2 regions of the Endobacterium panacihumi genome follow, and region 2 is predicted to be linked to the other one. Evidence: predicted binding sites of a transcription regulator. Region 2 holds the regulator's gene; the other holds the start of a gene.
The links. The regulator PhoB, encoded in region 2, activates phosphate uptake and scavenging genes when phosphate is short. The targets are predictions, from matches to a motif close to TGTCATNNANCTGTCAT.
Positions count from the first base shown of each region.

Region 1: ACRQ1B_RS26690 (NAD-glutamate dehydrogenase) is a predicted target of PhoB. The motif match lies at 5,556-5,572, and genes of this name have one in related genera.

Region 1 covers NZ_JBOZRA010000009.1:121,810-129,031, reverse strand. The annotation lists gene ACRQ1B_RS26695 (MFS transporter) at 1-702, opposite strand, end outside; gene ACRQ1B_RS26690 (NAD-glutamate dehydrogenase) at 710-5,449, opposite strand; gene pdxY (pyridoxal kinase PdxY) at 5,624-6,496, shown strand; gene ACRQ1B_RS26680 (carbonic anhydrase) at 6,549-7,187, shown strand; gene ACRQ1B_RS26675 (lytic murein transglycosylase) at 7,219-7,222, opposite strand, start outside.
Region 2 covers NZ_JBOZRA010000001.1:1,980,405-1,987,626, forward strand. The annotation lists gene argF (ornithine carbamoyltransferase) at 1-212, opposite strand, end outside; gene ACRQ1B_RS09875 (aspartate aminotransferase family protein) at 266-1,462, opposite strand; gene ACRQ1B_RS09880 (hypothetical protein) at 1,498-1,749, shown strand; gene ACRQ1B_RS09885 (GcrA family cell cycle regulator) at 1,881-2,426, shown strand; gene ACRQ1B_RS09890 (PACE efflux transporter) at 2,645-3,085, shown strand; gene phoB (phosphate regulon transcriptional regulator PhoB) at 3,147-3,830, opposite strand; gene phoU (phosphate signaling complex protein PhoU) at 3,855-4,568, opposite strand; gene pstB (phosphate ABC transporter ATP-binding protein PstB) at 4,621-5,436, opposite strand; gene pstA (phosphate ABC transporter permease PstA) at 5,450-6,766, opposite strand; gene pstC (phosphate ABC transporter permease subunit PstC) at 6,763-7,222, opposite strand, start outside.

The DNA of each region.
Region 1 (7,222 bases), on a different contig from region 2:
CAGACCTTTTGCCGCGTCCGGGGTGAACAGGAACATAGGCAGTATGAAAACCAGATACCAGGCGGCCGATAGCGGGCCGGCCACGCGGGCGTCTTCACCGGTTGCCGGATCTAGACCGAACAGCGGTGTCATTCCGATGATCGTGCGGCCGGATTGCGGATCGCCCGCGAGCAGCGCAACCACGAGGATCAGCACCAACATGCCACCGAGATAACCTAGTCCCCAAGCGATGTTGGAAATGCGCCCGACTTCCTTTTCGCTCACCAGCCGCGGCATCATCGAGTCGTTGAAGACGATCGAAAATTCCGCCGCAAGCGACGCCAGAACCATGAAAAGCAGCGGCCAGATGATCGGCGAACCGGGGGCCGCGAACCAGAGCATCGCGAGGCTTGCGATTTTGATGACGGCAAAAAACGCGATCCATGGCTTTCGTGAGCCGGATTCATCGGCGATCGATCCTAGAACCGGCGATAGAATGGCGATCAGCAGCGATGAGACCGTCGCCATATTGCTCCAGGCTGCCTGTGCCGCAACCGGATCTTCCGTCATTCGGGCCACGAAATAGGGCCCGAAGATAAAGGTCGTGACGACCGTGAAAAAGGGTTGCGCTGCCCAGTCGAACATCATCCAGCTCCAGATGCCGCGACGTGATGTTCGCGGCTCCGGGGCAGGGTGGTTGATCAATGCAGGTTCGCTCCCCATCAGCGGACTACTGAGCGCTGCGGTGGGCGAGATCGCCCAGCAGACCGGCTGCCACTGCTACCTTCGCCAATGTCACATCGGCTCCGTCGCTGAGCGCAATCAGTTCGCCGCTGATGCGGTTTACGCGCTGGCGGTCGCCCGCATACCAGGCCTCGACCGGTTTCTTGTCTTTTGCATGTGCGGACAGGGCGGCGATCACGATGTCACGACGGGCAACGGTGATCTGCTGCAGGCTGCGGGTCAGCGCCAGGCTTTCATAATGATCACTTGTCGCAACCCGTTCGCCGGCATCCAGCAGGCGGCCGATACGGAAGATCTCGCTGACGGCGAAATAGGCTTCCGTTGCCCGTGCCAGCGGTTCGCCGGTCCGTTCGGCAACGACCATGATTTCCGGGGCCAGTACCAGCGTCGGCAGGGCACGCAGTTTCTGTGAAAGATCGTCCGAGATGCCGGCAGCCTCCAGTTCGGCATCTGTTGGCAGATCCTTCAGCGATGCCCGCATGCCCTTGATCGCCGTTGCCAGGCGGCGGCTGGCTGCTTCCAGCGGACCATCGGCTGTTTTGGTCTGCAGGATCAACCGGGTTGCGTCGGCAAAAATATCCTCGATACGTGCATAAAGCATGTTCTGGGTGCCGCCCGGAAGGACATTGTCGAGCGCGTCGATTTCCTTCCAGATCTGCGTCAGGTCAAAGCTTTCGCGGGCGAGGAACGCTGCCTTGACGACATCTGCCGGCGCGCAGCCGGTAATGTCGACCATCTGCTGAACGAAGCCCGGGCCACCCCGATTGATCGTTTCGTTGGCAAGCAATGTCGCAACGATTTCACGATGCAGGCGGTGCCCAGCGATGTCTGCCGCATAGGCCTTCTTCATGCCGGCCGGGAAATAGCCGGCCAAAGTGTCTGCCATATAAGGATCATCCGGAAGCACGCTTTCGAGAATATCGTCAAATAGAACGATCTTCGCGTAGGACAGAAGCACGCCGATTTCCGGCCGGGTCAATGGTTTGCCGGCAATGTACCGGTCCGCCATGGTCGTATCATCCGGCAAGGTTTCGACCTTGCGGTTCAACTGGCCACGGGATTCCAGAACCGACATCAGGCGGGACAGCACTTCACGATCCCGGATGCCCTTGCGCTCGGAGAGTGAGATTGCCAGCGATTGCAGGTAGTTGTTGCGCAGGACAAGCGCCGCGACCTCTTCCGTCATCGAAGTCAGGAGGCGGTTGCGCTTTTCACGCGGCAGGCGGCCTTCCTTCATGGCCGGGCTCAGCGCAATCTTGATATTGACCTCGACGTCGGAGGAATTGACGCCTGCCGAGTTGTCGATCGCATCCGAATTGCATCGGCCACCGTTCAGAGCATAGGCGATACGGCCCTTCTGGGTGACACCCAGATTGGCGCCTTCGCCGATGACCTTGGCGCGTAGTTCGCCAGCCGTTACGCGGATCGGATCATTGGCGCGGTCGCCGACTTCGGCATCGGTTTCGGAAGCCGCCTTGATATAGGTGCCGATACCACCGAACCACAAAAGATCGACGGGGCTTTTCAGTATGGCCGTGAGGATTTCGAACGGTGTCGCAGTCGTCTTGCCAATGTCGATCGCGGCAGCGGCTTCCGGTGTCAGCTTTACCGATTTTTCCGACCGCGAAATGATCATTGCGCCCTTGGATAGAACGGAACGGTCGTAATCCTGCCAGCTTGAGCGCGGCAGGGCAAACATGCGCTCACGCTCGGCAAAACTCTTTTCCGTATCCGGGTTCGGGTCGATGAAGATGTCGCGATGGTCGAAAGCGGCGATCAGGCGGATTTCGCGCGACAGCAGCATGCCGTTGCCAAAAACGTCGCCCGACATATCGCCGACACCGGCCACGGTGAAGGGCGTTGTCTGGATGTCGATGTCCTGTTCACGGAAATGCCGTTTGACGGTTTCCCATGCGCCGCGGGCCGTGATGCCCATCTTCTTGTGGTCGTAACCGGCCGAGCCACCCGAGGCAAAAGCGTCATCCAGCCAGAAACCGGCCTCTTGGGCAAGGCCGTTGGCCGTGTCGGAGAAGGTGGCCGTTCCCTTGTCGGCGGCAACAACGAAATAGGGGTCGTCGTCATCAACGCGCACCGTGTCCTTGGGTGCCACGACCTCGCCGTCGATGATGTTGTCGGTGATCGACAGCAACGTGCGGATATAGGTCATGTAGGCCGCGCGGCCCGCATTGAAGATTTCGTCGCGCGTGCCGCCGACCGGCAGTTTTTTCGGGAAAAAGCCGCCCTTTGCGCCGACCGGCACGATGACGGCGTTCTTGACCTGCTGTGCCTTCACCAGACCCAGAACTTCGGTGCGGTAATCCTCGCCGCGATCCGACCAGCGCAGACCGCCGCGGGCGACCTTGCCGAAGCGCAGGTGCACGCCTTCCACCTCGGTGCCGTAAACGAACATTTCTCGGAAGGGACGAGGTTCCGGCAGGTTGTCGAGCTGTTTCGGGTCAAGCTTGAAGGCCAGCATGGCATGCGGCTTTCCGTCTTCGGCGCGCTGGAAATAATTGGTACGCAGGGTCGAATCGATGACGTTGACGAAACGGCGAAGCGTGCGGTCGTCGTCGAGGTTGGGCACATCGGCCAATGCCGCTTCAATCTCGGCGTGGCGTTCGGAAAGCTTTTTATCCCGCTTTTTGTCGCTCAGTTTCGGGTCAAAGCCGTCATGGAACAGTTTCAGCAGATCGGCGGCGATCGCCGGATAACGTGTCAACGTGTCGGCGATGTGGTTCTGCGAGTAGACGATGCCGGTCTGGCGCAGATAACGGGCATAGGCACGCAGCACCGTCACTTCACGCGCGGAAACGCCGCAAAGCAGAACAAGCCTGTTGAAACTGTCATTGTCGATCAGGCCGAAATAGGCATCGAGAAATGCCTCTTCGAGCTGCTGCGACTGGCGTGCGAAGTCGATGCTATGGCTACCATCGATCCGCAATTCCATATCATGCAGGACGACCAGCGTGCGGCCACCTTCAGCATCCACCTCCAGTTCGAACGTCTGCTCGCTCAGGACCTGAAAACCGAGATTTTCCAGAAGCGGCACGCGGCGTGACAGTGAAAGCTGGCCGGCCTGATGGAAGATTTTCAGAGAAAGCGTGGTCTCGTCATCGGCACTGCTGCGGTAGAATTCGATGCGGATGGGCTCGCCGCCGACGCAGGCATTGATATCTGCCAGATCACCGAACACCTCCTCCGGCGTAAAGGTCTCCTGATAGGCCTGGGTCGCATGGAGTGTGGGCTGATGCGGGCCGGCGAGGGCTGCAAATCGTTCGCTCCATGGGGTCGCGATATCGCGAATGGTGGCTTCCAGCTTCTGTTGCGGAATGCGGGGCGTCTTGCCGCCGGTTCGGCCGATGATGAAGTGGACGCGGGCGATCCCGCCCTCTGGAAAGGCGGGGTAATAGGCGGAGACATGCCCTTCGTAGATGGCGGAAAGGTAGTCTCCTACTTTTTCACGAACGGAAGAGTTGTAGTTTTCACGTGGAACATAAACGATTACGGACACGAACCGATCGAATTGGTCGATACGTGGCAGAATGCGTACGCGTGGGCGCTCGGCCAGTTCCATGATTTGTTCGCAGAATTTGATCAGGACATCCGGATGGATCTGAAACATGTCGTCACGCGGATAGGATTCTAGCGTGTTTTTCAGCATGCGGCCGGAATGGCTCAGGCGGTCGAAGCCGAAATGTTCCTTGATACGTTTGGCCTTGGCGCGGATAAGCGGAATTTCGCCCACAGAGTGCGTGTAGGCCGTTGCCGTGAACAGGCCGACGACGCGCAGTTCCCCGATGACTTTGCCGGATTCGTCGAAACGTTTGATGCCAACATAGTCCATGTAAGCACGCCGATGCACGACGGACTTGACGTTCGCCTTGGTGACAATGAGAAAATCCGGACCCTCAAGGAATTCAAGGATTTCCGGCGTGGTCATCACCGCGCTCTTGCCTTGGCGCAGAACGAGCACATCGGGATCGGAAAGAATGCCAAGCCCACGTTCTGTAGCACGCTCGAAGCGGGCGTCATCACCGCTGCCCGAATAGGTGTATTCGCGCATGCCAAGGAAAGTGAAATTGTCATCTCGTAGCCATTCGAGGAAAGCCAGGGCCTCGTCGCGATCGCTTTTCTTTCGCGAAACTGCGGAGAGCTCGGCAATTGCGGTATTGAGGCGGCCAAGCATGGCCTGCCAGTCCGTGATCGCCAGATGAACTTGTTCGAGAACTTTGCCGATGCGCTGTTGAAGGTCTGCGGTCTGCTCAGCGGTCAATAGCGGGATATGGATCTGAATAAGGCTGACAGTGTGCTCGGCATCAACCGGCGCGTCATGCAAATGGAAAACCGGCTCCTTGCCGTTTTCGACATGCAGGATCGGGTGAACGGCAAGCATCAGATCGCGGACGCTGCTGGTGACTTCACCCATCACCGAGTCGTAGAGGAAAGGCTGATTGTGATCGACAATCGTCAGCACCGACACCGCCTCACCCGCCGGTTGAATACCGGGAATGGCCTCGATAAGCACGTGAGCGTTCTTGTGATTCCAGCCTGCCAGCGCCTTGCGGGCCTGCTCGGCGGCAAGAGCCAGCATTTCGGGCGTATAGAGGGCAAGGTCGTCCTTGCTTGCCCGGCTGAACAACAGGTGTGGATCAAGCGCATTCTTGGTGGCGATGCGGCGTGCCGCGTCGATCTGCTTGTCTTTTTTCGGATTGCGCTTCGCGTCCATGGGGCAAGTCCTCTCCCAAATCATATTATGGCGTCCATCGTGGTTCGAACCGAAACGGACGATTATCTTATGTTAGCCGATTGCTGCCCGGTTATTCCACCGATCAACGAAGACTTGTTGACATAAAGCTCTGAAAAACTGATCAACAACACCTTCGTTCGAAAGTCTTTTGCCATGTCCGAAAACCCAAGCGCCGTTATCGTCATTTCTAGCCACGTCGTGCGTGGATCGGTCGGCAACCGAGCGGCTGTTTTTGCGCTGGAAACGCTTGGTTTTCCAGTATGGGCTTTGCCAACCGTGGTTCTCCCCTGGCATCCGGGGCATGGACGTTCCACGCGGATGATTTTTCCTGAAGAAGAGTTTGAGAAGGTCATTGACGATCTGATCGCGGCACCATGGATCGGTGAGGTGAAGGCCGTGCTGACGGGTTATTTCGGCCATCCGGCTCAACCGAAGGCCGTCGCTCGACTGATACAGGCGGTGCGCCAAAAAAATCCCGACGTCCTTTATGTCTGCGATCCGGTGATGGGAGACGTGGGCGGCCTTTACATCCCGCAGGCAACGGCCGAGTCGATCCGAGACGATCTCATTCCGCTTGCATCGCTGGCGACGCCGAATCGATATGAACTGGCGTGGCTGTCCGGCGCAGCACTCGAAACCAATGCGGCGATCATGGATGCCGCCGTGGCTCTTGGGCCGCCACGTATGATGGTGACATCAGCGGTGCCGATGATGGCCGGCGGAACCGGTAATCTATATCTGACGGGCAAGCTTGCGCTTTTGGCCGAGCATCGCTTGATCGAAAATCCTCCGAATGGTCTGGGCGATCTGCTCGCAGCCGTTTTTCTGGCACGTCTTTTGTCTGGTCTGGACGAAGAAAAGGCTCTGCAACTGGCGACGGCGAGCGTTTATGAAGTGCTTGCGCGTACAGCCAAACGTGGCGGAGACGAGCTGGCGCTCGAAACCGACGCTTCAAGTCTTTCGTCCCCGATGGCAATGGTGCAATTGCGCAGATTGATTCACCCTTTGCAGAATGTTCGCCGATAAGGCGATATCCTGCCCGTTGATTCCCGTCGGCGCGCGCTATAAGCGTCTCCTCATGGACGCTTTTCCCGAACCCCTGCTTGCGGGCTACCGCAACTTCATGAACGGCCGGTATGCCGATGCCCGCGAACGTTATCGCGTGCTTGCCGAGCACGGCCAGACCCCTCATACGCTGCTGATTGCCTGTTGTGATTCACGCGCAGCACCTGAAGCCATTTTCGATTGTGGCCCCGGCGAATTGTTCGTGGTGCGCAATGTTGCCAACATGGTGCCGCCCTACGAGCCGGACAGCCAGTACCATGCAACATCCGCAGCTGTTGAATATGCGGTGCAGGTGTTGAAGATCAGCAATATCGTCGTCATGGGGCATGGCCGCTGCGGCGGCATCCAGGCGGCTCTCGATCCGGCCATGGAGCCTTTGTCGCCGGGCGACTTCATCGGCCGATGGATGCAGTTGCTGAAGCCTGCTGCCGAGCAGATCCAGAACAATGATCTAATGACGATGGGGGAGCGGCAGACTGCGCTCGAGCGTGTCTCGATCCGCAATTCGATCAACAATCTGATGAGTTTTCCATTCGTGAGGACGCTTCACGAGGAAGGCGAACTCAATGTCCACGGCGCGTGGTTCGATATTTCGAGCGGCGAACTCTGGATCATGAACGAGGCGGGCGATTTCATTCGCCCTGACCTCTAAGCAATCTATTTGCTGAACTGGGATCGATGGCTTAT
Region 2 (7,222 bases):
TCGCCGCCGAGCTGGCGCATGCCGACATCGAAGGAGACGCGTGTGCGGGTGGACGGCTTTTCAAAGATCATGGCCAGCATCTTGCCGGCCAGCGGCTTGTCTGCCGTGCCGGCCTTGGTGGCGGCCTTGCGGACCTTGGCGTCATCGAGGATCGACCGCAGATCCTGCTTGGAGACGGCGGAAAGATCCAGAAAATGCTTGGGAGATGCCATTTCAAATAGTCCCTTCACGAGGGAACCCGAAACGGCGTCCCCTCTCCTGCCCCTCAGGCGGTTTTTTTCAACTGTTCAGCGGTGAGTGCTTCCGCGGCTCGTTCGATACGGGCCAGACCTTCTCGGGCCTCTTCCGCGGTCACGACCAGCGGCGGCAACAGGCGCACGACATTGTCGCCGGCCGGAACGGCCAGCATCTTTTCGTTGCGCAGGCCGGTGACGAGATCGCCGGCCGGAATTTTTGCCTTGATGCCGAGCAGCAGGCCTTCGCCACGAATGTCCTCGATCACTTCCGGGAAACGATCCTTCAGCGCCGCAAGCCCCTGACGGAAGACCAGCGCAACGTCACGGACGTTTTCAAGGAAACCGTCAGCCAGAACGATATCGAGCACGGCATTGCCGCAGGCCATGGCGAGCGGGTTGCCGCCATAGGTCGTGCCGTGAATGCCGGGCTTCATGCCGGATGCGGCTTCGGCCGTTGCCAGACAGGCGCCGAACGGGAAACCGCCGCCGATACCCTTGGCGATCGCCATGATATCCGGGGTAACGCCCAGCCATTCATGCGCGAAAAATTTGCCGGTACGGCCGACGCCGGTCTGAACCTCGTCGAGGATCAGGAGCAGGCCCTTCTCATCACAGATGCGGCGCAGTTCGCGCATGAATTCCTTCGGCACGGGGCGCACGCCGCCCTCGCCCTGGATCGGCTCGATCAGCAGGGCGCCGGTGTTTTCGGTGATGGCGGCATTGAGGGCTTCGAGATCACCAAACGGGACCTGATCGAACCCTTGCGCCTTGGGGCCAAAACCTTCCATGTACTTTTCCTGGCCACCGGCAGCGATCGTTGCGATCGTGCGGCCATGGAAGGCACCTTCGAAGGTGATGATATGGAATTTTTCCGGGTTGCCCTTGGAGAAGTGATAACGGCGCGCCGTCTTGATCGCGCATTCCAGCGCTTCCGCACCCGAATTGGTGAAGAACACCTTGTCGGCGAACGTCGCTTCCGTCAGCCGGCGGGCTAGCCGCTCCTGCTCCGGGATTTCGTAAAGGTTGGAGAGGTGCCAGACCTTCTCAGCCTGCGACTTCAAAGCCTCGACCAGATGCGGGTTGGAATGGCCGCAGGAGGTGACTGCGACGCCGGCGCCAAAATCGAGATATCGCTCGCCGCGTTCCGTCACAAGCCAAACGCCTTCGCCGCGCTCGAAGCGCAGCGGAGCCCTAGCAAACGTGTCGAAAAGCGCGGCTTCAGCCATGGCGACATTCACTCCTTGAAACTGGTGAAAACCAGATGGCGACCCATGTCGCCGAAATTAAAAATGCCGCCTGGACAGGCGGCGCGGGCACTATCGGCATTTCGCTGTGTGCTGTCAACAAAACAGCTTTCAATGCCTTGAAAAGAGCTTTATTGCGCGCGACCGTTACTCGCCTTCAAGCTGTGACATATATGACTCGCTTGACCAGCAAGTTGGGGAAAACACGGAAATCGATTCGCAGTGATTCGCCCGACTCTTGCCACGGAGTCAGCCCCACACTAGGTTAATCGTCAATTACTAGGCTGCATGCGGCGGACTTAGTCACCAAAAGTATAGATGTAGTATTTTCTGGCGGATTCATTCGCCGGAACGGTGACCGATTCAAGCCACGTTCAGCACCTCACGGCGGAGAGATAGCATGAACTGGACTGACGAGCGCGTCGAGCGCCTGACGAAATTATGGGCCGAAGGCCTGAGCGCCAGCCAGATCGCGGCGCAACTTGGAGGCGTAAGCCGTAACGCGGTGATTGGCAAAGTCCATCGCCTGAACCTGCCCGGCCGCGCGAAAGCCGGCGGCAGCACGAGCACCGCACCGCGTCCGGCCAAGCGCGTGGCGTCTTCGGCGCCGCGTCCGCAGAGCAATTTTGCGGCCCGTCCTCAGACCCGTACCGTTCAGCGCCCGGTCGGCGCCACCATGGTGCGCGAAGAGATGGACATGGACGAGACGCAGGAAGTCGCTGTCTACAAGCCGGCCGGCAACATCGTCGTTCCGATCAACCGCAAGCTGGCGCTGACGGAACTGACCGAGCGTACCTGCAAGTGGCCGATGGGCGACCCCCTCAAGGACGATTTCCACTTCTGCGGCGCAGAATCCCCGGACAATTCGCCTTACTGCAAATACCACGGCCGCATGGCCTACCAGCCGGTCAACGAGCGCCGCAACAAGGCTGCTGCCCGCGCCTGATCAGGCCGCGACACACACGAGGACGAGATTGAAAAGCGGGCTTCTGGCCCGCTTTTTTTCATGCCTTCAGATGCGGCATTTGCCTAAGTGCATAGCAGCCTTGCCACCTGAAGGCTTGCCTATGGCAGCTCGAAAACCTATTTAGAGTTCGCGAGGACGACCTCCCCCGTATTGGGCATAAAACACCGGGACGGCCCGGCAAACCCAAGGGGTTGACCATGCGCACAGTGCGCGACCGTATTCGCCATGCCATCAGCTTTGAAGTCATCGGGCTTGCGCTTTTCACGCCGCTCGCATCCTTCGTGTTCCATCTTCCGGTCGAACATGTCGGCGTCGTGGGCATCGTTTCCGCCACCGTCGCAACGGCATGGAACTACGTCTACAATCTCGGCTTCGACCACCTGATGCAGAAGTTTCGCGGCAGCACGCTGAAGACGATGCCGCTGCGTATTGCCCATACGGTGCTGTTCGAGCTTGGTCTGCTGATCGTGCTCCTGCCCTTCATCGCCTGGTATCTGGGCGTCACGCTCTGGCAGGCACTGGTGATGGATATCTCGTTTGCGACCTTCTACCTGGTCTACGCCTTCGTCTTCAACATGGCCTATGACCGGATCTTTCCCCTGCCGGAATGGCGCGAGGCGCAAGCACCTGCAGAATGACAAAAGGCCCGGATGCGATGACACATCCGGGCCTTTTCAATTTCAACACAGATGAAGCGGATCAGGCTTCCATCGAATAACCCGCGCCACGAACGGTGCGGATGACATCCTGCATGTTGGAAAAATTCAGAGCCTTGCGCAGACGGCCGACATGCACGTCGACGGTACGCTCATCCACATAGATATCATGGCCCCAGACGCCATCCAGCAGTTGCGAGCGCGAGAAAACGCGACCCGGTGATACCATCAGGAATTCCAGAAGGCGGAACTCGGTCGGGCCGAGACGCACTTCGCGGGTCTTGCGGTGAACGCGATGGGTCTCACGATCCAGTTCGATGTCACCGCATTTCAGCACGCTGGAGAGAACTTCCGGCTTGGCGCGGCGCAACATCGCCTTGACTCGGGCCATCAGTTCCGGCGTGGAAAACGGCTTGACGACATAATCGTCCGCGCCGGTCGCCAGACCGCGAACACGTTCGCTTTCCTCGCCGCGCGCCGTCAGCATGATGATCGGCAGACGCTCGGTCTCCGGTCGCATGCGCAGCCGCCGGCACAGTTCGATGCCGGACACGCCCGGCAGCATCCAGTCGAGGATGAGAAGGTCAGGAACGCGTTCCTGAAGTCGGATTTCGGCCTCGTCACCGCGCAAAACGGTTTCGACCTCATATCCTTCGGCTTCGAGATTGTAGCGAAGAAGCACGCTCAGTGCTTCTTCGTCTTCAACGACCGCGATCTTGGGTAGCATGTCTTATCTGCTCCGTTTCGCCCGTCAGTCGACGAGCGCACCAACCGTGTTTGCCGTATCGTCCTTGGGACGCTCGCCTTCGAGCTGGGCACCGGTCTTGATGTAATAGATGGTCTCGGCGATGTTGGTGGCGTGGTCGCCGATACGCTCGATGTTCTTGGCGCAGAACAGAAGATGCGTGCACGAGGTGATGTTGCGCGGATCTTCCATCATGTAGGTCAGCAGTTCGCGGAACAGCGACGTGTACATCGCGTCGATTTCCTCGTCGCGCTGGCGGATGATTTCCGCCTTTTCAGCCGAGCGGCTGGCAAACACGTCGAGAACGTCCTTGAGCTGCACCAGCGCCAGTTCGGAGAGATGCTCCAGGCCACGGGCCAGTTTGCGCGGCACGCCTGTGCCCTGCACGGCGATAACGCGCTTGGCGGTGTTCTTGCCAAGGTCACCGACGCGCTCGAGGTCGGCGGCGATGCGCAGCGTGCCGATGATTTCGCGAAGGTCGGCGGCAACCGGCTGGCGCTTGGCGATGGTGACAATCGCCTTGTCCTGGATTTCGCGCTCGGCGTGATCGAGGATGACGTCATCCGAAATGATCTTCTGGGCCAGCGCCGTATCCGAATTGACGAGCGCGCGAACCGCGTCGCCGCACATCTGCTCGGCGAGGCCGCCCATTTCGGAAATGCGGCGGTTCAAATATTTCAGTTCTTCGTCGTAGGCCGAAAGAATATGGGTCGAAACCATTTTTCTGATCCTTGATGTCTGCAGTCAGGGCGATGCGGGCAAAGAGCCCGGATCAGCCGAAACGGCCCATGATGTAATCCTGCGTGCGCTGGTCATCGGGATTGGTGAACATCTTGTCGGTGTCGTTTTCCTCGACCAGCTGGCCGAGGTGGAACATGGCCGTGCGCTGCGACACGCGGGCCGCCTGCTGCATGGAGTGCGTGACGATGACGATCGTGTAATTGGCGCGCAGCTCGTGGATGAGTTCCTCGACCTTTGCGGTTGCGATCGGGTCAAGCGCCGAACAGGGCTCGTCCATCAGGATGACTTCCGGCGAAACGGCAACCGCGCGGGCAATGCACAGACGCTGCTGCTGACCACCGGACAAGCCCGTGCCGCCTTCATGCAGGCGATCCTTGACTTCCGTCCACAGGCCAGCGCGCTGAAGCGAGGCCTCGACGATCTGATCGAGATCGGCCTTGTTGCGGGCCAGACCATGGATGCGCGGGCCGTAGGCGATGTTTTCGTAGATCGACTTCGGGAACGGGTTCGGCTTCTGGAACACCATGCCGACGCGGGCGCGCAGTTCCACGACGTCGATTTCCTTGTCGTAGATATCATCGCTGTCGAGCGTGATCTTGCCAGTCACGCGGCAGCCTTCGATCGTGTCGTTCATGCGGTTCAGCGTGCGCAGGAAGGTCGACTTGCCGCAACCCGACGGGCCGATGAGCGCCGTGACCGTGTTTTCGCGAACGTTGAGGTTGACGTCGAACAGGGCACGCTTCTCGCCGTAATAGACGGATACGTCGTTGCCGATCATCTTGTAGGACATGTCATTCATCTTCTTGTCTAGCGCCTTTTCCACTGCTGCTTCAGACATCATGTTCATAACAGAGCTCCTTCTACCAGCGCCGTTCGAAGCGACGGCGCAACAGGATCGCCCCGACGTTCATGACAATGAGGAACAGGAGCAGGATGATGATCGCTCCCGAGGTTCTTTCGACGAAGGCGCGTTCCGCCTCGTTGGCCCACATGTAGATCTGAACCGGCAGGGCCGTGGACGGATCCATAGGGGTGGTCGGATAGTTGGCGACGAAGGCGACCATGCCGATCAGGAGGAGCGGCGCGGTTTCACCGAGCGCATGCGCCAGGCCGATGATGGTGCCGGTCAGAATACCCGGCATGGCAAGCGGCAGAACGTGGTGGAAGATGGTCTGCATCTTCGAGGCGCCGAGGCCAAGTGCCGCCGCGCGGATCGACGGCGGAACCGCCTTGAGTGCCGCGCGGGTGGCGATGATGATCGTCGGCAGCGTCATCAGCGTCAGGACCAGACCGCCGACCAGCGAGGCAGAGCGCGGCAGATCCATGAAGTTGATGAACACGGCGAGACCAAGAAGACCGTAAACGATCGACGGCACGGCCGCGAGGTTGTTGATGTTCACTTCGATCAGGTCGGTGAGCTTGTTCTTCGGCGCGAACTCCTCAAGATAGATCGAGGCGGCCACACCGATCGGCAGCGACAGAACGAGCACGATCAGCATCATGTAGAACGAACCGATCAGGGCGACACCGACGCCGGCTGCTTCCGGACGACTGGAATTGCCGTTGACGAAAATGCCGCCGTTCAAATGCTTGCCGAGCGCACCGGCTTCAGCCAGCTGGTTCATCCAGCCGACCTGCTGGTCGGAGATCTTGCGGTTCTGTTCGGTGACGGTGAGGTCGATCTGGCCCTTCCAGGCGCTGTCGATATCACCGGCGGCGAGCAGGGAAACCGTCTGCGTGGTGCCGATGATCTGCGGGTTGGCAACGACCATGTCACGCAGCTGACCGCGAACACCGTTCGAAATCATCTGGTTGACGGCGCGAAGGCCGGCCGTATCGTTTTCGGCAACACCAAGCGCCTTGGCAACCGCATTGCGGGCGATGATCGGGTAGTTCGCCGTCATCAGCTTCTGCGGATCGGTGGCGCGCTCGTTATCCTTGTCGATGATCTGCTCGGAGAACTCCACCGGAACGGTGATCATCGTCTGCTGGAAGGCGGTGTAACCCTTGGAAACAACCGACCACAGAAGCAGAAAGAGGAACAGCAGGCCGAAGGAAAGCGCGGCGATGCCATAGGCGCGGAAGCGGCGCTCTGCACGGTAACGGCGCTTGATGCCGATATCGCGGCGGGCGGGCTTGTCGAGCACGCCGGCGGGGGAAGAAACCACGTCGGTCATTCGTACTGCTCCCGGTATTTGCGCACAATGAAGAGCGCGTAGATGTTGAGGCAAAGCGTGATGGCAAACAGCGTGATACCGAGTGCGAAGGCAACCAGCGTCTGCGGTGAGGTGAACTCAAGGTCGCCCGTCAGCTGGCTGACGATCTTGACGGTCACGGTCGTCATCGGCTCGAACGGATTGAGCTGCATGCGGGCGGCAACACCGGCGGCAAGCACCACGATCATGGTTTCGCCGATGGCGCGCGAGGCGGTCATCAGGAGAGCGCCGACGACGCCCGGCAGAGCTGCCGGCATGACGACCTTCTTGATGGTTTCCGACTTGGTGGCACCAAGACCGAGCGAACCGTCACGCAGGGCACGCGGCACTGCGGTGATGATATCGTCCGACAGCGAGGAAACGTAGGGGATCAGCATGATGCCCATGACGAAACCGGCGGTCAGAACCGACTGCGCC